Regions from separate parts of the Acidovorax sp. GW821-FHT11A03 genome, predicted to be linked through region 2. Evidence: predicted binding sites of a transcription regulator. Region 2 holds the regulator's gene; the other holds the start of a gene.
What was found. Region 2 encodes FNR, which switches genes on or off when oxygen is low (the NO sensors DNR and NnrR bind a similar motif). Its sites were predicted from a motif close to TTGATNNNNATCAA; they were not measured.
Positions count from the first base shown of each region.

Region 1: the regulator FNR is predicted to act here: its motif matches at 6,294-6,307, upstream of AC1RVY_RS18955 (type IV pili methyl-accepting chemotaxis transducer N-terminal domain-containing protein).

Region 1 covers NZ_JBXASG010000007.1:229,813-240,191, forward strand. The annotation lists gene AC1RVY_RS18925 (aldehyde dehydrogenase family protein) at 56-1,489, shown strand; gene AC1RVY_RS18930 (DUF2889 domain-containing protein) at 1,846-2,463, shown strand; gene AC1RVY_RS18935 (SDR family oxidoreductase) at 2,522-3,283, shown strand; gene AC1RVY_RS18940 (hypothetical protein) at 3,433-3,558, shown strand; gene AC1RVY_RS18945 (bactofilin family protein) at 3,673-4,647, shown strand; gene AC1RVY_RS18950 (hypothetical protein) at 4,665-5,318, shown strand; gene AC1RVY_RS18955 (type IV pili methyl-accepting chemotaxis transducer N-terminal domain-containing protein) at 5,353-6,195, opposite strand; gene moaA (GTP 3',8-cyclase MoaA) at 6,362-7,501, shown strand; gene AC1RVY_RS18965 (DUF6713 family protein) at 7,626-8,009, shown strand; gene mobA (molybdenum cofactor guanylyltransferase MobA) at 8,041-8,697, shown strand; gene AC1RVY_RS18975 (GNAT family N-acetyltransferase) at 8,715-9,260, shown strand; gene moeA (molybdopterin molybdotransferase MoeA) at 9,280-10,379, shown strand, end outside.
Region 2 covers NZ_JBXASG010000003.1:400,053-410,431, reverse strand. The annotation lists gene AC1RVY_RS09165 (sensor domain-containing protein) at 1-458, opposite strand, end outside; gene AC1RVY_RS09160 (cyclic di-GMP phosphodiesterase) at 455-1,753, opposite strand; gene AC1RVY_RS09155 (sulfite exporter TauE/SafE family protein) at 1,964-2,722, opposite strand; gene hemN (oxygen-independent coproporphyrinogen III oxidase) at 2,728-4,110, opposite strand; gene fnr (fumarate/nitrate reduction transcriptional regulator Fnr) at 4,297-5,019, shown strand; gene AC1RVY_RS09140 (hypothetical protein) at 5,085-5,378, opposite strand; gene AC1RVY_RS09135 (FixH family protein) at 5,430-5,711, opposite strand; gene ccoG (cytochrome c oxidase accessory protein CcoG) at 5,784-7,229, opposite strand; gene ccoP (cytochrome-c oxidase, cbb3-type subunit III) at 7,318-8,238, opposite strand; gene AC1RVY_RS09120 (cbb3-type cytochrome oxidase subunit 3) at 8,263-8,400, opposite strand; gene ccoO (cytochrome-c oxidase, cbb3-type subunit II) at 8,413-9,045, opposite strand; gene ccoN (cytochrome-c oxidase, cbb3-type subunit I) at 9,063-10,379, opposite strand, start outside.

The DNA of each region.
Region 1 (10,379 bases), on a different contig from region 2:
CCATTTTTCATACAAATAGTAAGCACACATTCCATTTCCGGGCAAAATGACGGCCATGCAACTGAACTACATCGCCAACGCCTCGGTTCCGTCCGCCTCGGGCCGCACGATCCCCGTGATCGACCCGTCCGACGGCCAGACCTTCGACGAAATCCAGCGCAGCAACGCCGACGACATCGATGCGGCGGTGCATGCGGCGCGCCAGTGCTACCACGCGGTGTGGCAGAAGATGGCGCCCGTGGAGCGCGGCCGCCTGCTGCAAAAGCTCTCGGCCAAGATCCTGGAGCATGCCGACGAACTCACGGCCCTGGAGCAGCGCGACTGCGGCAAGCCCACCAAGCAGGCACGCGCCGATGCGATTGCGCTGGCGCGCTACTTCGAGTTCTACGCCGGTGCGTGCGACAAGTTCCACGGCGAGACGATTCCCTACCCCGACGGCTACAGCGTGCTCACCTGGCGCGAGCCCCACGGCGTCACGGGCCACGTCATCCCCTGGAACTACCCCATGCAGATCTTCGGCCGCAGCGTGGGCGGCGCCCTGGCGGCGGGCAACGTCTGCGTGGTCAAGCCCGCCGAGGACGCCTGCCTGTCGCTGATCCGCGTGGCGCAGCTGGCGGCCGAGGTGGGCTTCCCCTCCGGCGCGCTGAACATCGTCACCGGCTACGGCCACGAGGTGGGCGACGCGCTGGCGCGCCACCCCGGCATCGACCACATCAGCTTCACCGGCAGCCCCAAGATCGGCACGCTGATCCAGCAGGTGGCCGCCGAGCGCCACTGCCCCGTGACGCTGGAGCTGGGCGGCAAGAGCCCGCAGATCATCTTTGCCGATGCCGACCTGGACGCCGCCATTCCCGTGGTCATCAACGCCATCGTGCAGAACGCCGGGCAGACCTGCTCGGCGGGCTCGCGCGTGCTGATCGACTCGCTGATCTATGAACCCCTGCTCGAACGCCTGGGCAAGGCGTTTGAAAAGCTGCGCGTGGGCCCCGCCGCCATGGACCTGGACGTGGGCCCGCTGATCCGCCAGACGCAGCAGCAGCGCGTGTGGGACTTCCTGTCCGACGCGCAGGTGGCCGGCATCCCCATGGTGGCCCAGGGCGTGGTGGTGGACGAAGCCCCCGAGACCGGCTACTACCAAGCCCCCACGCTGCTGCGCGATGTGCCTGTGCAGCACCGCCTGGCGCAGGAAGAAGTCTTCGGCCCCGTGCTGTCGGCCATGGCCTTCCAGGACGAGGACCATGCGGTGGAACTCGCCAACGCCACGCAGTTCGGCCTGGTGGCCGGGATCTGGACGCGCGACGGTGCGCGCCAGTTCCGCATGGCCAAGCGCGTGCACAGCGGGCAGGTGTTCATCAACAACTACGGCGCTGCGGGCGGTGTGGAGCTGCCATTTGGCGGCGTCAAATCCAGCGGCTACGGGCGCGAAAAGGGCTTTGAGGCGCTGTACGGCTTCACCACCTTGAAGACCGTCGCCATCAAGTACGGTTGAAGGCCTTAGAACGTGTTCACGATCTCCCAGGGGTCGCGCAGTGGTTTTTGCGGGATGGGATGCAAGGCGCGGTGGACAGCCAATAGCTCGGCTATTGGCAAGCGCCGCAACGCCGCAGACCGCCCGCAAAGACCACTGCCCGAAGGGTTGGAGCGAAATCGGGCGATTGGGCGCCTCGGCTGCTTGCATGGGCATGAGCCCATGCGGCGCATCCGAAGCATCCACTCATCCCGATTGCGCTCCAACGCGATCCCCTGCGAGATCGTGAACACGTTCTCAGTGTCCCGCCCGCGCACGACGGCACGGGCAGGCCCCGCTAACCTCGGCTGCTTCTGTACGACGATTTTTCTTCCTCCATGCCCCTGAGCCCCCCCGCCCCCCGCACCCTGAAGCATGTCCGCCGGGTGAACTACCAGGGCTTTGAACGCGACGATGGCCTGTGGGACATCGAGGGCGAGCTGCACGACAGCAAGGCCTACGACGCCCCCTCGCACCGCGACCCGACGCGCACGCGCCTGGCGGGTGAGGCCATCCACCACATGTGGCTGCGCGTGACCGTGAACCGCCAGCTGGTGGTGCAGGCGGTGGACGTGTCCATGGACTCGCACCCGCTCAAAGGCTGCACCGAGGCCCAGGCGGCGCTGCAGCGCATGGTGGGCTGCAGCATGGCGCGCGGCTGGCGCCAGGCCATTCAGAAGCACCTGGGCGGCGTGGAAAGCTGCACACACCTGCGCGAACTGCTGTTCAACCTGGCCACGGCGGCCTTCCAGTCGGTGCCTGCGGTGTTTGCCGCCAGCCACCCCGACGAGCCGCCGCGCCACCTGGGCCAGTGCACGGGGTGGGACTTCAACGGCAGCGGCGTGAAGGAATTTTTCCCCCAGTTCCATGGCCGGGAATCCAAGGCACCCGCCCCGGCCGCCCCGACGGCCCCTGCCACTGAAGTTTCAGCCCCATCGGGCTCTAGCGCTGGTTGAATAAGCGCTGGCAGCTATCAATTTTGATATATCTCACCACAACCCATCGGAGACACCCATGCGTGTGCAGAACAAATCCATCATCGTCACCGGCGCCGGCAACGGCATTGGCGAAGGCATCGCCAAGCGCCTGGCCGCGGAGGGCGGCAAGGTCATCGTCAATGACATCAACGAGGCAGGAGGCCAGCGCGTGGTGGCCGAGATCACGGCGGCAGGCGGCACGGCCGCTTTCTTCAAGGCCGACGTGACGAAGTCCGCCGAAGTGAAGGCCATGGTGGACGAGGCCGTGCGCCTGTACGGCCGCCTGGACGTGGTGGTGAACAACGCGGGCTGGACGCACCGCAACCGCCCCATGCTCGAAGTGAGCGAGGACGAGTTCGACAAGGTCTATGCCATCAACATGAAGAGCATCTACCTGTCGGCCATCCACGCCGTGCCCGCATTGCGCCAGGCCGGTGGCGGCAGCATCATCAACATCGCCTCCACCGCCGGCCTGCGCCCCCGCCCGGGCCTGACCTGGTACAACGGCTCCAAGGGCGCCGTCATCATCACCAGCAAGTCCATGGCCGCCGAGCTGGGCCCCGACAACATCCGCGTGAACTGCATCAACCCCGTGTTCAACCCCGACACCGGCCTGGCCGCCGAGTTCGCGGGCGGCCCGGTGGACGAGGCGCGCCGCGCCAAGTTCCTGGCCACCATTCCGCTGGGCCGCTTCTCCACCGCGCTCGACGTGGCCAACGCCGCGCTGTACCTGGCGAGCGAAGAGGCGTCCTTCGTCAGCGGCGTGTGCATCGAGGTGGACGGCGGGCGCTGCGTGTAGGCACCTGCTGGCGGTCTCGCAAGGGATCGCGCCCGGGCGCCCGCCACCTGCAAGGCCGCCGGAGGCCGCCCCGCGCAGGCACAAGCCGCACCAGGGAGGTGCGGATTGATTGACGGTTGCAGGGCAGCTGCCTATAGTGCCGCCCATCCATGTTTGCAAGCGCCTCTCCCGTCACGACCCCCAGCGGCACCGCGCCGCTGCGCCGTGCCGCGCGCTCGCAAGCCACCCTCCAGGCCGGCGACCGCCGGGTCTGCACGCTTGCTGCAGACTCCTGAGCCCGGCGACACCCTCTCCCCCACGTTCTTTCGCGCACCTCCTGTCGCCGGGCCCATCCCCCAGGCGCTTGCTTGCGCCCAGGCCACGGCCCGGGGCAGCCTTGAGGAGTGTTGATGCCCCCGTTCCCTTCCGGCGAGATCTCGCTCGCCCCGTGCCCCCCCGCGCGCCACGACCCCGCCGACGGGGCCGCTGCCGGCCTGACGGCCGCCACCGACATCACCCGCCACTTCATCCGCGCCAAACGGCCCTGCGCCGACGGCTACCGCTGGTACCTGCGCCGCCAGGAGGGCGCCAGCAACTACCAGGCCTTGCTGGACGACCTGGTGCGCGAAGGCCGGGTGGAGGACGCCTGCTGGATGCTCGACCAGTTCGGCCCCACCAACGACGTGCTGGAGGTGGACCATCTGGAGGCCGACGCGCTGGTGTTCGCCGGCAGCGTTCGGTGCCAGGGCAGCGCCGACGTGGACGGTGTGCTGCGCACCGGCCGCAGCCTCAGCGTGCTGGGCGGCCTGCGGGTGGGCGGTGCGCTGCGGGTGGGAGAAGACCTGCGCGTCGCGGGCGCGCTGCGCTGTGAGGGCAGCGTGCGGCTGCACGGCGATGCGCGCGTGGGCGGCTCCCTGGTGGTGGCGCAGCGGCTGCAGTGCACGGGCGGCCTGCGCGTGGGCGGTGAGCTGGACGCTGGCGCCTCGGCCCACATCGGCGGCCACTGCACGGTGGGCCAGGACCTGCGCGTGGCAGGCGCCCTGGACGGCGGCGGAGGCATCAAGGTGGGCGGCCACCTTCACGGCGACGCGGCCGTGCAGGCCACGCACGGCCTGCAGGTGGCGGGCGACGTGGACTGCCGGGGCCACCTGCAGGTGGGCTCGGGCGTGCGCGCGGGCGGGCGCATCCACGCAGGAGGGGCCATCCGCGCGGGCGAAAGCCTGTCGGCGGGGGAAACCATCGCGGCGGGTGAAGCCTATGGCGTGTACGCCGGCCTGGTGGTGCCGCTGCCCGACTGGCCCCACAGCGCCCGGGTGTGCGCCCGTGAGCAGCCCGCGCGCCTGCTGAGCGGCTGCTGGACCGATGGCCAGGGGCACACGCCATGATGCCCGGAGCCTGCGCCTTGCACCTCGCGCCCCGCATCGCCCCCGGTGCCCCGGCCGGCCGGGGCTGGCTGGGTGCGCTGGGCCACCTGCTGACCGAACTGCGCATCGACGTGGACCTGTCGGGCCGCGACATCCAGCGCGAGTTCGACGCACTGCACGAACGCATCCGCACCAACCACCGCACCCGCGACGCGATGCGCGCGCTGCCCCTGCGCCTGCACGGGCTGGAGTTGCGCCTGCGCGAAGCCGACGGCGAGTATTTTGTCTACGCCATCGACCCGCAGCGCAACCGCATCGTGGCCTACACCGTGTTCAACCGGCTGGTCGAGGTGGACCGCCGCACCGACCGCCACCTGCGCGCGCCCCACACCAAGGTGGTGGACGGCTACCGCCGCATGGGCATTGCCTCCGCCATCTACCGCTGGTGGCTGGACTCGGGCCGCAGCCTCATGACCGGGGCACGCCAGTCCGCCGGGGCCCACGGCCTGTGGATGGCCCTGGCGCGCGACTATGAGCTGGCGGCGGTGCGCATCGACGCGCACAAACGCGTGCAGCGCCTGCCCCTGCCACCACCCCCGGGATTCTTCGACGCGCTGGACACCCGGCTGGTGCTGGTGGGGCGCGATTGCCGCCTGGCGGACTTCACGCAGCACGCGGCCTGCAGCGGCTGATGGGGGGCCGGATGGCCGGATTGCCCCCGGACGCTCAGCCCAGCACCTCGCGCAGGGCTGCCTCGTACAGGTTGGTGAGCTTGTCCATCACGCCCAGCAGGCGCTCGCTGGTGGTGGCCACGGCGTTGAGCCCCACGTCATCGGCCGGGCGGCGCAGGGCCGATTCAAAGAACAGCCACTGCGAGTCGGCCAGCTCCAGCTCGTTGCGGATGGCGGGGGTGGACACCGGCGCCGCCTTCAACGTCTGCAGTGCCTGGCGAAAGTCGGCGGCGTCGGAGGCCAGTTGCGCCTGCACTACCTTGGACTCCACCTTGGCCGCGTGCAGAAAGTAGTTCTTGGCCAGGCGCTGCGACAGCATGCGCTGGCGGCCCGCCAGGTTCACCAGCCGCGCGCTGGGGGCCTGCGCCAGCCTCTCGATCGACTCGGTCACGGCCTGGGAAACCAGCAGCGTGCGGTCGGCCTGGTCGGACGCCGCCACCACCAGCGCCGTCTGGGTGGCTGGCACGGCGGTCAACTGGTTGAGCAGGGCAAACTGCTTTTGCACTTCTTCCAGCTGGCGCCCCACGTCGGCCGGCCAGCGCCCCGACTGCAGGCCCCGCGCCAGTTCGCTGCTGCCCGACTGCACCATCTTGCGCGCCAGCCCCATCGCATCCACCGCCGCCCCCGGCAGCACCTGCAGGTACTGCTGGCAATAGGCCTTGGCCATCCGCTGCGACAGGGCGCGGAACCAGCCCGCATAGTTGATGGCCCCCGACAGCCCTATCTGCGCCTGGGCACTGTGGCCCCAGGTGGGCAGCAGGATGCCCGCCGCCACCCATTGAACCGCCACGCGGCGCTGGCATGGCAGGGCGTCGGCGAAGAACTCACGAACTGGCATGGGAATCCCCTGAAATCGGATGACGTATTGTTGCAATGCAACATCCAGACCGCCCTGCGCCATGTCAAAGGCGGGCCACGCCGCCGCCGGGGCAAAACTTGACCGCGATCAACTCCGCGCGCAGGGGCTTGCCCCTCTGCGGGGCCCCTTGCGGCAAAATCACCCCATGGCCGAACGTGTGATTCCCCTGGTGGACCAACGCATCGCCGCACTGGCGGCGCGGGTGCCCACGCACCCGGCGGCCCCCACGGGCCAACTCACCGACACCCGGGGCCGCCCGCTGCGCGACCTGCGCATCAGCGTGACGGACCGCTGCAACTTCCGCTGCAACTACTGCATGCCCAAGGAAGTGTTCGACAAGGACTACCCCTACCTGCCGCACGGTGCCTTGCTGAGCTTCGAGGAGATCACCCGGCTGGCGCGGCTGTTCCTGGCGCACGGCGTGCGCAAGATCCGCCTGACCGGCGGCGAGCCCCTGCTGCGCAAGAACCTGGAAGCGCTGGTGGCCCAGCTGGCCCAGCTGCGCACGGTGGACGGCCTGGCGCCCGACCTCACCCTCACCACCAACGGGTCGCTGCTGGCGCGCAAGGCCCAGGCCTTGAAGGATGCGGGCCTGAACCGCGTGACCGTGAGCCTGGACGGACTGGACGACACGATCTTTCGCCGCATGAACGATGTGGACTTTCCGGTGGCCGACGTGCTGGCGGGCATCGAAGCCGCGCACGCGGCGGGCCTGTCGCACATCAAGGTCAACATGGTGGTCAAGCGCGGCACCAACGACCATGAAATCTTGCCCATGGCGCGCCACTTTCGCGGCACGGGCACCACGCTGCGTTTCATCGAGTACATGGACGTGGGCGCCACCAATGGCTGGCGCATGGACGAGGTGCTGCCCTCGGCCGAGCTGATCGAACGCCTGCGCGCCGAGCTGCCGCTGGTGCAGCTCGACCCCAGCAGCCCCGGCGAGACCGCCGAGCGCTGGGGCTACACCAACGCACAAGGCCAGTACGACCCCGCCCTGGGCGAGGTGGGCGTGATCAGCAGCGTGACCCAGGCCTTCTGCCACGACTGCAACCGCGCGCGCCTGTCCACCGAAGGCAAGCTCTACCTGTGCCTGTTTGCCTCGGAGGGTTACGACCTGCGCACCCTGCTGCGCGGCGGCGCCAGCGACGAAGCGATCGCCTCGGCCATCGCCCCCATCTGGCAACAGCGCGGCGACCGCTATTCGGAGCTGCGCAGCAGCCTGCCGGCGGACACCACACAGGGTGGCGCGCGGCGGGTGGAGATGAGCTATATCGGTGGCTAGCGGTGGGGCCGGCCCCGTGCATCTCGGCCCTGCGGAGCCCCCGCCCCGCGCCATGGTCCTGGCGCCGACGGTTTTCAGGCACCATGGGTGGCCGCGGCCTTCACCTCTTGCCCACACCCACCCCATGCCCCTTCAATCTAAACACCGCGCACTGTTCCTGGCCAATGCCACCGTCCTGGTCACGCACCAGATCGACGCCGCGTACTGGCATGAGTGGGAGCTGTTCCACATTCCCGGCGGCAACCAGGTCAACCTGCTGCTCAACCTGCCCATCATTGCGCTGGTGCTGTATGCCCAGGCGCAGGTCGCCCGGGGCGACGGCCGTTCGGCCCTGGCCTTCTACAAGCTCATGCCCTGCCTGGGAGCCTTGACCGTGGCGATCCACGGCCTGTTCTTTGCGCTGGGGCACGGGGCGTTCGCGCAACCCGTGTCCCTGGGCCTGCTGGCCTGCACGGCCGTCCTTTCGTGCCTGCAACTGACCGCGCTGCGTGCCCGGCAGCCGCTGTAGCACCCTGCTTTTCACCCCATCGCCCACCCCCATGATCGAAACCCAAGACATCACCGGCCTCGTGCTCGCAGGCGGACGCGGCAGCCGCATGGGCGGCGTCGACAAAGGCCTGCAGAACTTTCGCGGCCTGCCGCTGGCGCTGCACACGCTGATGCGGCTGCAGATGCAGACCGGCGCCACCATGGTTAATGCCAACCGCAACCTCGCGGCCTACGAGGCGTTTGGCGCCCCCGTGTGGCCCGATGTGCTGGCCGACTACGCTGGTCCGCTGGCGGGCTTTCTGACGGGGCTGGAGCGTTGCGAAACACCCTGGCTGCTGACGGTGCCCTGCGACACCCCGCTGTTCCCGCTGGACCTGGCCCAGCGCCTGGCGGCCGCGGCAGACGCCCAGGACGCCGACATCGCCATGGCCGCGGCGCCCGAAGACGATGGCACGGGCCGCACCAGCGTGCGCACCCAGCCGGTGTTCTGCCTGCTGCGCGTGGACCTGCTCGAAAGCCTGGTCGCCTTCACCCAGGCCGGCGGCCGCAAGATCGACGCCTGGACGGGCCAGCACCACTGCGCCATCGTGCCCTTCGACCAGCCGGGCGATGACCCCAAGGCCTTCTTCAACGCCAATACGCTGGCCGAGCTGCACGCGCTGGAGAGCACCAGCACACCGCAGGCCCCACAGGCCTCACAGGCTTGACGCGCCTCCCAACCGCCATGAACACGCGCCCGTTTCCGGCCACCAGCTCCGTACAGATCCGCCCCTTGGCCGCCGCGGATGCCGTGGCCTACAAGGCCCTGCGCGACGAGGCGCTGCGCACCGCGCCGGATGCGTTCACCTCCGACTACGAATCCTCGGTGGGCCGCGATGCCAGCGAGTACGTGACGCGCTTTGGCACCCTGGAATCCGGCCAGTTCTTCCTGGGGGCCTTCGACGCCACGGGCCAGCTGCTCGGCTGCCTGGGCTGTGAACGCGAACAGCGCGCCAAGCAGCGCCACTGCGCCGTGGTGGTGGGCATGATGGTGGCGCCCCGTGCGCAGCGCCAGGGCATCGGCCAGCAACTGGTGGCCGCCTGTGTGGAGGCCGCCAGCCGCGTGCCCGGGCTGACCCAGCTGGTGCTGACCGTCACCGCCTCCAACACGCACGTCGTGCGCCTGTACGAGCAGGCCGGGTTCCGCGCCTGGGGCCTGCTGCCCCACGCCATCGTGGTGGACGGCGTGGGCTTCGACAAGCTGCACATGGTGCGCGTGCTGCACGACTGATTGAAAGCTACTGAGACCCATGAAAACCATTGCCCAGATTGCCGCCGAACTGCAAGGCTACGACCCGCAGGCCCTGAGCGCCGCCGACGTGAACGCGTTTCTGCAGCGGCTGGTCGAGCCCGTGACCGCCACCGAAGAGCTCCCCCTCTTCGACGCCCTGGGCCGCGTGCTGGCGCGGGATGTGGTCTCGCCCCTCAGCGTGCCGCCCCACGACAACTCGGCGATGGATGGCTATGCGTTCGCCGGCGCACAGCTCACCCCAGGGCAGCCCCTCACGCTGCGGGTGGTGGGCACGGCGCTGGCGGGCAAGGCCTGGGTGGGCACCGTGGCGGCGGGCGATTGCGTGAAGATCATGACCGGCGCCATCATGCCCCCGGGCCTGGACACCGTGGTGCCGCAGGAGTTCACCACGGCCGCAGCCGATGATGGCCACATCACCATCGCGGCCGACGTGCTCAAGACCGGCGACAACCGCCGCTTCAAGGGCGAAGACCTCCTGGAAGGCGGCGTTGCGCTGGCCCAGGGCACGCTGCTGGCACCCGCCGCGCTGGGCCTGGTGGCCAGCCTGGGCCTGCCCACGGTGACGGTGTTCCGCCGCCTGCGCGTGGCGTATTTCTCGACCGGCGACGAGATCCTGAGCCTGGGCGAAGCCCCACGCGAAGGCGCGGTGTACGACAGCAACCGCTACACCGTCTTCGGCCTGCTCACCCGCCTGGGCGTGGAGGTGATCGACCTGGGCGTGGTGCGCGACGAGCCCGCGCTGCTGGAGGCGGCCTTTCGCAACGCGGCACAGCGCGCCGACGCCATCATCACCAGCGGCGGCGTGAGCGTGGGCGAGGCCGACCACACGCGCACCATGATGAAAAAGCTGGGCGACGTGGCCTTCTGGCGCATCGCCATGCGGCCCGGCCGCCCCATGGCCGCAGGGAGCATCGCCGCCACGGAATTTGAGGAAAAAACAGCCTCTGGCGCTGATCCAGCAAGCGCCAATAGCTACCAAAATAATAGCAAACAATCCCACAATGGCGCGGTGCTGTTCGGCTTGCCCGGCAACCCGGTGGCCGTGATGGTGACGTTTCTGGCCTTCGTGCGCCCTGCCCTGCTGCGCATGATGGGCAG
Region 2 (10,379 bases):
CGCACCCGGCCATCAAGGCTGCAGACGAGCATGCCGTCGGCCGCGGAGTCCAGGGTGGCGCGCAGTTCGGACAGCAGGGTTTCCAGTTCGCGCTCGGTGGCCTCCTGGGCACTGCGGTCCAGCATGGTCAGCATGTACACCGTATCGCCCCCCGCTGCGCCCCAGGGCACGCGGCTTACCTGCCGGTCCACGGGCACCAGCGTGCCATCCGCACGCAGAAGACGGGTGTGGGAATGGATGCCGCCCGCCACCACCTCGGCGGGCTCCCCCCAGAACGCCTGGTCCTGCGGCGTGGTGGCCAGGCCAAGCACCGATGCACCGACCATGGCGGACACGGGGGTCCCTACCAGCCGCTGCGCGGCGGCATTCGCGTGCAGGATGAGCAGACTGGCCTCATCGACAAGCCAGACGGCTTCCTGCAGCGCGTCCAGCCAGCCGTGGGATTGCGAAACCCTCACGAACCTGCCTCTTCATTGCCGGGACTGACCGCACGCTCGAAAAAGTAACAGATGCGCTGACGGGGAGAGAGATAGTCCAGCGCATCGCGTGGCAGCTGCGCGGGCTTGAGGCTGCGCCGGATGCCCAGCTCGGGCACCGTTTCCAGGTCCAGGATCGGTGCTTCGTCCTTGGGCACACGGGAATCGTGCACGATGACCTTGGGCCGCAGGGGCCGCGACGAGTTGACCGAGGCAACGATCGCATAGCGGTCATTGACCAACTGGACAATGGAGCCCGGCGGGTACACCCCCATCATGCGGATGAATGCCCCCAGAACCACGGAATCGAAGCGCGCCTTGAGCTGCGCGAAGATGACGGACAACGCCTCGTGGGGCGTGAGCGCATCCACGCCGTTGGCCGGGTTGCACATGCGGTCGTACCGGTTGACCAGCGCCAGCACCTGCCCCGCCCGTCCCAGGTCAGGCCCCGACAGCCGCAGGGGGAACCCGCTGCCATCGGCCATTTCGTGATGCCGCGCAATGGCCGTCAGCACCGCTTCGGGCAGCCCCATGCGCGTGGCGAATGCCACGGACTCGCCCACGTGGGACTCGTAGCGCGTTCGCTCCATGGGGATCATCGAGGGCGTGGGCTGGCGCAGGTTCGGCGGCAGCTTGAGCTTGCCCAGGTCATGGATCAGGGCCGCGATGCCGAGATCATGCAGCTCGGAGCTCTTCATGCCCAGGGCACGGCCCAGCAGCAGGGAGATCACCATCACGTTGATGGGGTGCAGGGCATTGCGCTCGCCAACGCCCTCCGACAGCAACCGGATGACGGAGTCACCGTTCTCGAGGAGTTCCGATACGCAGCCAGCCACCAGCGCATCGCCCTTGGTGCGGGCCTGGTCCGGGTGCTCGGACGCAACGCGTTCGAGTGCCTGGTACTGCCGGGTGGCCTCTCCGAACCGCTGGTTGCAGGCCGCCAAGGTGCGGTTCTGCGCCTCCAGCAATTCGCGCCGGCGCTGCGCCTCCGGGTCCACGGTGGCCGTGGCGCCGGGGGCATCCGGTCCCTGGGCCGAGGGCACCGTCATCTCCGGCACGCTCCAGGCGGCCGGAACCAGCTCTCTTTGCTCCGGATCGCTTTTCTTGGGGACGTATCGCACCTCGGTGAGCCCCAGCTCCCGTAACGTCGCGATCTGGTCCGCCGATGCCACCCGAAAACTGCTCACCGGGAACGGATGGTGCATCCAGCCCACATCGAGCTGGATGTACATGCCGACGCGCAGTTGGCTGATATCGATGAGGATGGAGGAGTTCACTTCGGGGCGCGCGAAACATGGAGACGTGAATGCCACCAATAGTTACACAGATTATCGCCAGTTCGAAGGCCTTGTCGAAGGAGCCCACCCGCGCCGCGGCGGCACGGCAACACTTGCCTGCCCGAAGGCGCGGGGCGGGGCAATCCCCCTCATGGGGATGTGGGTTACCGAAACCGCCTCGCCCTCAGGCCGCCGCGGCCCGAATGCACGCTAGCGGCACCACAGCGAGGGTTTGTAGACGAGGTCCATCCACAGTGCCCAGCTTGCCACCGCGCAGAGCAGGCCACCGGCGGCGCGCGTCCCCCAGTCCGCGCGCACGGTGTTGAGCCGGGCCCGCAACCGCGTCCAGGCCCAGGGCCCGCCGACCAGCCAGACGCCGCTGCCAATGCCAAAAAGCGCCATGGACAATGCGCCCTCCAGGGGCCCTCCGCTCAAGGCAGCCACCAGCAGCGCCGAATACAGCAAGCCACAGGGCATCAGCGCCCAGAGAAACCCCGCGGCAAGAATGCCTCCCGGGGCACGGACCAGAGGCCTCACGCGCTCCCACACGCCACGGCCCGCCTGCTCCACCCAGAGCGGCTGCCGCGCCTGGACCATCAGCATCAGCCCCCACGCCATCACCGCGACGTGCATCAAGGTCCACGCCGGGCGCAGTGCCATGGTCTGCTGAGTGAGCCACGCCAGGCTGTCCATGGCCAGGGCGGCCAGCCCGCCCGCCAGGGCATATCCCGTCAGGCGGCCCGCATGAAAGGCCACGGCCCGCCGGGCCACGCCACCGCGCGGTGCCCACCGCACCGCCTGCACCTTCGGGGGAGCCCCCTCCGCCGGCGCCCCTGCGCCCGGGGCGGATGCGCAGCCCGCGCTCCCCTGCCCCACCACGGCGCCACAAGGTGCCGAGCACATGGCCAGGCAATGGGACCCGCCAACGAGCCCCATCAACAAGGCAGTCGAGGCAACCGTTGCAAGCATGGGATTCAGATGATGCGTGAAAAACGCGCGCGGTTGCGGTCTGCCTGCAGATATCGGTCGAAAACCATGGCGATGCCGCGCACGAAGAACCAGCCCATGGCCGTGACCTCGACACCGTCGGGCCTCACCTTGACCAGCCCCTGCTCGGCCATGGTGTCGAGTTGCGCCAGTTCGGCGGAGAAATAGTGCCGAAAATCGAGGAGCCAGGCCTGCTCCATGGGCTCGAACAGCAGTTCTCCCTGGCACATCAAGGACATGATGACGGCGCGGCGCACGAGGTCGTCCCGCGTCAGGGCCAGGCCACGCACCACGGGCAGACGCCCCTGGTTCAGCAGGTCGTAGTACTCATCCAGGGTCTTGGCGTTCTGGCTGTAGGTGGCGCCGACCCTGCCAATGGCCGACACGCCCAGGCCGATCAGGTCGCAGTCGGGCTGGGTGCTGTAGCCCTGGAAGTTGCGGTGCAGGCGGCCCTGCCGCTTGGCGACGGCCAGCGAGTCCTCCGGCAGCGCGAAGTGGTCCATCCCCACATACACATAGCCGGCGCCCATGAACGCGTCGAGCGAACGGGAGAGCATCGACACCTTGCCGGAGGCTGCGGGCAGTTCGGCGGAGAGGATGCGGCGCTGGGGCTTGAACCGCTCCGGCAGGTGGGCATAGGCATACAGCGCAATGCGATCAGGCCGCAACTGAACCACCTGCGCCAGCGTACGGTCGAACGACTCCGGCGTCTGGCGCGGCAACCCGTAGATCAGGTCCACATTGATCGATTCGAAGCCGAGCGAGCGCGCGGATTCCACCAGCGAAAACACCTGTTCGGCGGGCTGGATGCGGTGCACCGCCTTCTGGACCTCGGGGTCAAAATCCTGCACGCCAAAACTCAGCCGGTTGAATCCAAGCTCCGCGAGCACGGCAAGCCGGTCGGCATTGACGGTACGGGGGTCCACCTCGATTGAGTACTCCCCGCCCGGCGCCAGGGTGAAGCTGCGCTGGAGCATCGCCATGAGTTCCCGCAAGCCATCGTCCGACAGGAAGGTGGGGGTGCCGCCGCCCAGGTGCAGCTGGCTCACCACCTGACCCGTGCCGCAGTGCGCCGTGTGCAGATCGATCTCGCGGCTGAGATAGCGCAGATAGACTTCAGCCCGGTCGTGGTGCTTGGTGATGATCTTGTTGCAGGCGCAGTAGTAGCACAGCGACTCGCAAAAGGGGATGTGCACATACAGGGACAAGGGCAGCGCCTTGGTCAGGGTGCCCATGCGGCGCTGCTCGAGGGCGAGGGCGTAGTCCTCCTGGCCGAAGGCTTCCACAAACCGGTCGGCCGTCGGATAGGAGGTATAGCGGGGGCCTGGTACGTCAAAACGGCGCAGCAGGTCAGGCGAAACAGCGGTCATGGGGCGAATCCTTGCGTACACCTTGACTGTGCCGTAAGCTGCTCCCCATGTCCTTGACATGAATCAAGTGATGGAGTGGCCGGAACAGCGACAATTTGATGCATGTCAGTCGCCTGCCCGCCCTCCAAGAGACTCCCTCTTCGGCCATCGGGCGGTATGCTCGAAACCTAACTCCGCCCTGTGCCTATGAACCCGCTCACCATCAAAGTCGCCTGTTCCAATTGCAACCTGCGCGAGCTGTGCATGCCGGTGGGCCTGAGCGAAGAGCAACTGCACCGCATCGACGAGGTCGTTGCAGTTCGCCGCAAGGTGAAGCGCGGCGGCACGCTGTTTCGCAATGGTGAGTCGTTCACCTCGCTTTATGCCATCCGCACCGGCTTTTTCAAGACCTGCGTGGCCACCGAGGACGGACGCGACCAGGTCACGGGGTTCCAGATGGCGGGCGAGATCATCGGCCTGGACGGCATCGTGAATGATCACCACACCTGCGATGCGGTGGCCCTGGAAGACGCCGAGGTCTGCGTCATGCCGTTTGACCGCATCGAGGAATTGTCCCGCGAGGTCACCGCGCTGCAGCACCACGTGCACAAGATCATGAGCCGGGAGATCGTGCGCGAACACGGCGTGATGCTGCTGCTGGGCAGCATGCGGGCCGAGGAGCGCCTGGCAGCGTTCCTGCTCAATCTGGTGCAGCGCCTGCACGCCCGCGGATTCTCGCAGTCCGAGCTGGTGCTGCGCATGACGCGCGAGGAGATCGGCAGCTACCTGGGCCTCAAGCTCGAGACCGTGAGCCGCACCTTCTCCAAGTTTGTGGAAGAAGGCATTGTCGAAGTCAAGCAGCGCCATGTCCGCATCCTCGAGACCGACGCGCTCAAGCGCATCGTGAACAACCAGTCCGCCTGCCACTGAGCAAGGCGAGCCAGGTCCGCCCGTCCCGGCAACGCCTTGCCACCGGAGCCCGGCCGGTGCGCTGTTCAAGGGCAGGATGATGTCTTTCGGCAATCATCAGGGCGCTCGCCTTCAGGCACGGGGCAGCGGTTGAGTTCAAAGGGCGACATTGCCAGCAGCGTGGTCAACGCGCTGGAGGCCATGGTGATGGCCCAGAACGCAAAGAACGCGAGCGTGTAGACGCCCTGGCGCGACAGGGCCAGCGGCTGCCCGAACCAATGCAGGTCCTGCGGGTCCACCATCGCAAAAACCAGCATCTCCATCGCGCCCGCCATCAGAAAGGCGGGCCATGCAATCCACATCAGGCGTTGCGTCCACATCGGGGTTGTCTCCTGGTAAGGCCGCGCAGACCCGCTGCTCGGCCAGGGGTTTCAGCGTGGCTGGTCCTGAACCGGTGTCGCCGCGTGGTTGCGGCCCTTCATGGCCGGGGCCAGGCTCTTCTCCGGAGCCTCCAGCGTCTTGTTGATTTCGATGCCCTGGCGGTAGTAGTCCTCGGCGACCACGGGGTCTGGCCGCGAAATCGCCAGCCACAGCGTGACAAAACCCGCCACGATGACGATGGCAGGGCCGGCGATGATCAGCCAGACGTGGCCGAATTTCCACCAGGGCGCAGCGGTGGCGGGGGCGGAGCCGATGGCTGGATTGGATGGCATGGGTGCTTGCTCCTCAAAAATCTTCTCGGTCATACAAAGTCCCCGGTGCCGTGCACCGGGGTGCACGTCGCCTCATCGGGGCACCAGGAATACGGACTTCTCGGTCACATGGGCCGCAGCGCCCACCGCCTGCACATCGAACTGCACGGCATGGGAGCCCGGGGGCGCGGAGCCATACGGTATCTGCAGGCGCACGGCCACCCACCGGGACTCCGCGGGGCCAATGTCCACCTCGGCTTCAGAGGCCACCTCCAGCCCGTCCAGGCCGCGGGCGCCGATGCGGTAGCGCTGGGGGCCTTCGGTGGCGTTCATGATCTGCAGGCGGTAGATATTCTCCAGCTTGCCGCCCGCCACGATGCGCGACAGGGCCGCGCGGTCGCGCACCACATCCACCTTGAGCGGCGTGCGGGTGACCAAGCTGGCCATCATGCCCACGCACAGTGCCACCAGCACGGCGGTGTAGATCAGCACGCGAGGCCGCAGGACGCGCCGCAGGATCTGCGACTGGCTCCAGCGCTGCGCCACGCCGTTCTGCGTGGAAAAGCGGATCAGCCCCCGGGGGTAGTGCATCTTGTCCATCACCGTGTTGCACGCATCCACGCACAGTCCGCAGCCAATGCACTCGTACTGCAGGCCCTTGCGGATATCGATGCCCACGGGACACACCTGCACGCACAAGGTGCAGTCAATGCAGTCGCCCAGGCCCTTGGCCTTGTGGTCGATCGTCTTGTTGCGCGGGCCGCGCGGCTCGCCGCGTTCCACGTCATAGCTCACGATCAGGGTGTCCCGGTCGAACATCGCGCTCTGAAAGCGCGCGTAGGGGCACATGTACTTGCACACCTGCTCGCGCATGTAGCCCGCATTGCCATACGTGGCAAAGCCGTAGAACAGCACCCAGAATATCTGCCAGTTGCCCTGCAGCGCCAGCAGTTCCGCGCCGAGCTCGCGGATGGGAACGAAATAGCCCACGAACGTGAACCCCGTCCACAGCGCCACGGTGATCCATACCACCTGTTTGAGAAACTTCTTGCGGATCTTCTCGAAGGTCCAGGGCCCGTTGTCCAGCCGCAGCCGGGCACTGCGATCGCCTTCGATCTTGTGCTCGATCCACATGAACATTTCGGTGTAGACCGTCTGGGGACAGGCGAAACCGCACCACAGCCGCCCCGCCACGGCCGTGAACAGGAAAAGCGACAGCGCCGAGATGATGAGCAGGCCCGTGAGATAGATGAAGTCCTGCGGATAGAGCACCAGCCCGAAAATATAGAACCGCCGTGCCCCCAGGTCGAACAGCACCATCTGGCGCTGCCCCCACTCGAACCAGGGAAGGCCGTAAAAGACCAGTTGCGTGAGAAACACCATGCCCCAGCGCCAGCGTGCGAACAGGCCACTGATGGAGCGCGGGTAAATCTTCTTCTGCGCTTCGTACAAGGAGACGATCTCGCCCTCGGACGAGGCATCGGATGCAACCGGTGCAATCGGAATGACCTTGCGGGCTGGCCCGCTGGGTGGCTTCATGGTGGTGTCGACCTATTGGCTTGGTGTGTCTTCAGCAATGGGGCAAAAAACCGGGGGCAGCGCCAGGGGGCGCACCACCCGGCCCGGATCAGCGCACCGCGGCAGCCTGCTTGCCGTTGGACAGGCCCCATACGTACGCAGACAGCACGCCGATCTGCGCTTCCGTCAACTTGTCGGCCTGGGCCGGCATCTGGTTGACCTTGCCGTTGTTGACCATGGCGGTAATGGCCGCCTCGCCCCAGCCATGCAGCCAGACGTCGTCGGTCAGATTGGGGGCACCCAGCGCCTGGTTGCCCTTGCCGTCCATGCCATGGCAGGCCGCGCATGCCGTGAACTTGGACTTGCCCAGCGAAGCACGCAGCGAATCGTGCGGGCTGCCCGACAGGCTCAGCACATAGTGCGACAGGTTGCGCACGTCTTCGGGCGTGCCCACTGCGGCCGCCATGGGAGGCATGTTGCCCACACGGCCCTTCTCGATCGTTTCACGGATCTTCTCGGGCGCCCCGCCATGGAGCCAGTCACCGTCCGCCAGATTGGGGAAACCCTTGCTGCCGCGCGCGTCGGAACCATGGCACTGAGCGCAGTTGTTCATGAACAGGCGCTCGCCAATGGCCTGGGCCTGCGGGTCCCTGGCCACGTCTTCCGGCTTCATCGAGGCGAAACGGGCATACAGCGGCTCCAGTTCAGCCTTGGCCTTGGCCATCTCGGCTTCGTATTCGCCCTTCTGCGTCCAGTTCAGCTTGCCGGTGAAACTGCCAAGGCCTGGGTAGGCGGCCAGGTAGCCGAAGCCGAAGACGATGGTGATGACGAACAGCCAGACCCACCAACGCGGCAGGGGGTTGTTCATTTCGACCAGGTCCTCGTCCCAGACGTGGCCCGTGGTGTTGTCGGCCGTGGCCATCACCTTCTTGCGGCCTGCCATCCATAGCAGGATGCCGCAGGCGATGATGCCGACCAGGGTCAGCGTGGTCACAAAGACCGACCAGAAATTGCTGGTGAAGTCACTCATGGGGTGTTCTCGTTCTGGTGGGGGTCAATCTTGTTCAAAGGGCAGCCGAGCGGCCTCGTCAAACCGGGCCTTGTTGCGGCCCCGGTAGGCCCAGACCCAGATGCCGACGAAGCAGGCCATCGAGGCCAGCGTGGCGACGATGCGCATGGTGGTGATGTCCATTGCGAACCTCCTTTACTTGAGCGCACGGCCCATGACTTGCAGGTAGGCGACCAGCGCCTCCATCTCGGTCTTGCCCTTGACGTCGGCCGCGGATGCCGCGATCTGCTCGTCCGTGTAGGGCACGCCGACGGTGCGCAGCGCCTTCATGCGCGGCGCAACGCTCGCGGGGTCCACCGCGTTCTTTTCCAGCCAGGGATAGGCGGGCATGTTCGACTCAGGCACCACGTCGCGCGGGTTGTTCAGGTGGATGCGGTGCCACTCATCGCTGTACTTGCCGCCCACGCGGTGCAGGTCGGGTCCGGTGCGCTTGCTGCCCCACTGGAAGGGATGGTCGTACACGAACTCGCCCGCTACCGAGTAGTGGCCGTAGCGCAGCGTCTCGGCGCGGAAGGGGCGGATCATCTGCGAATGGCAGTTGTAGCAGCCCTCGCGGATATAGATGTCGCGGCCCACCAGTTGCATGGCGTTGTAGGGCTCCACACCCTTGACCGCCTCGGTCGTGGACTTCTGGAAGAACAGCGGCACGATCTCCACCAGGCCGCCAATGGCGATCACGAGCAGGATCAGCACGATCATCAGGAAGTTGTTGGTCTCGACTTTCTCGTGGGAGAAGCCGGTCGAAGAAGATGGATTGTTGTTGGACATGGGTTATCTCCTTCGGCTCAGGCGTGCGCCGCATTCACGGCGGGAATGGCAACCTTGACCGAACGGCCCGAGATCGCTGTCACCCACACGTTCCAGGCCATGACCACCATGCCCCCCAGATACAGCAGGCCGCCAGCCACACGGATCACATAGAAGGGGTACGTGGCCTTCACGCTCTCGACGAAGGTGTAGGTGAGCGTGCCATCGGGATTGATGGCGCGCCACATCAGGCCCTGCATCACGCCGGCGATCCACATGGCGGCGATGTACAGGACGATGCCGATGGTGGCCATCCAGAAGTGCAGCTCGATCGCCTTGATGGAGTGCATCTTCTCGCGGCCGAACAGGCGGGGAACCAGGTAGTACAGCGACCCCATCGAGATCAGACCCACCCAGCCCAGGGCGCCGGAGTGCACGTGGCCCACGGTCCAGTCGGTGTAGTGGCTCAGGGCATTGACGGTCTTGATGGACATCATCGGGCCCTCGAACGTGGACATGCCGTAGAACGACAGCGACACGATCAGGAAACGCAGGATCGGGTCGTCGCGCAGCTTGTGCCAGGCGCCGGACAGCGTCATCACGCCGTTGATCATGCCGCCCCAGCTGGGGGCCAGCAGGATCAGCGAGAACACCATGCCCACCGATTGCGTCCAGTCGGGCAGCGCGGTGTAGTGCAGGTGGTGGGGACCGGCCCACATGTAGGTGAAGATCAGCGCCCAGAAGTGGACGATGGACAGGCGGTAGCTGTACACCGGACGGCCTGCCTGCTTGGGGATGAAGTAGTACATCATCCCGAGGAAGCCCGCCGTGAGGAAGAAGCCCACGGCATTGTGGCCATACCACCACTGCACCATCGCATCCTGCACGCCCGCATAGGCCGAGTAGCTCTTCATGAAGCCGGCGGGAATCGCTGCGCTGTTGACCACATGCAGCAATGCCACCGCCAGGATGAACGCACCGAAGAACCAGTTGGCCACATAGATGTGCTTGACCTTGCGCACACCGATGGTGCCGAAGAACACGATGGCGTAGGACACCCAGACCAGCGTGATCAGGATGTCGATGGGCCATTCAAGCTCGGCGTACTCCTTGCCGGAGGTGTAGCCCAGCGGCAGGCTGATGGCGGCGGCCACGATGACCAGCTGCCAGCCCCAGAACGTGAACGCCGCCAGCGGCCCGGCGAACAACCGGACCTGGCTGGTGCGCTGCACCACGTAGTAGCTTGTGGCAAACAGCGCGCAGCCGCCAAACGCAAAAATCACCGCGTTGGTGTGCAGGGGGCGCAAGCGCCCGTAGCTGAGCCAGGGTATGCCAAAGTTGAGTTCAGGCCAGGC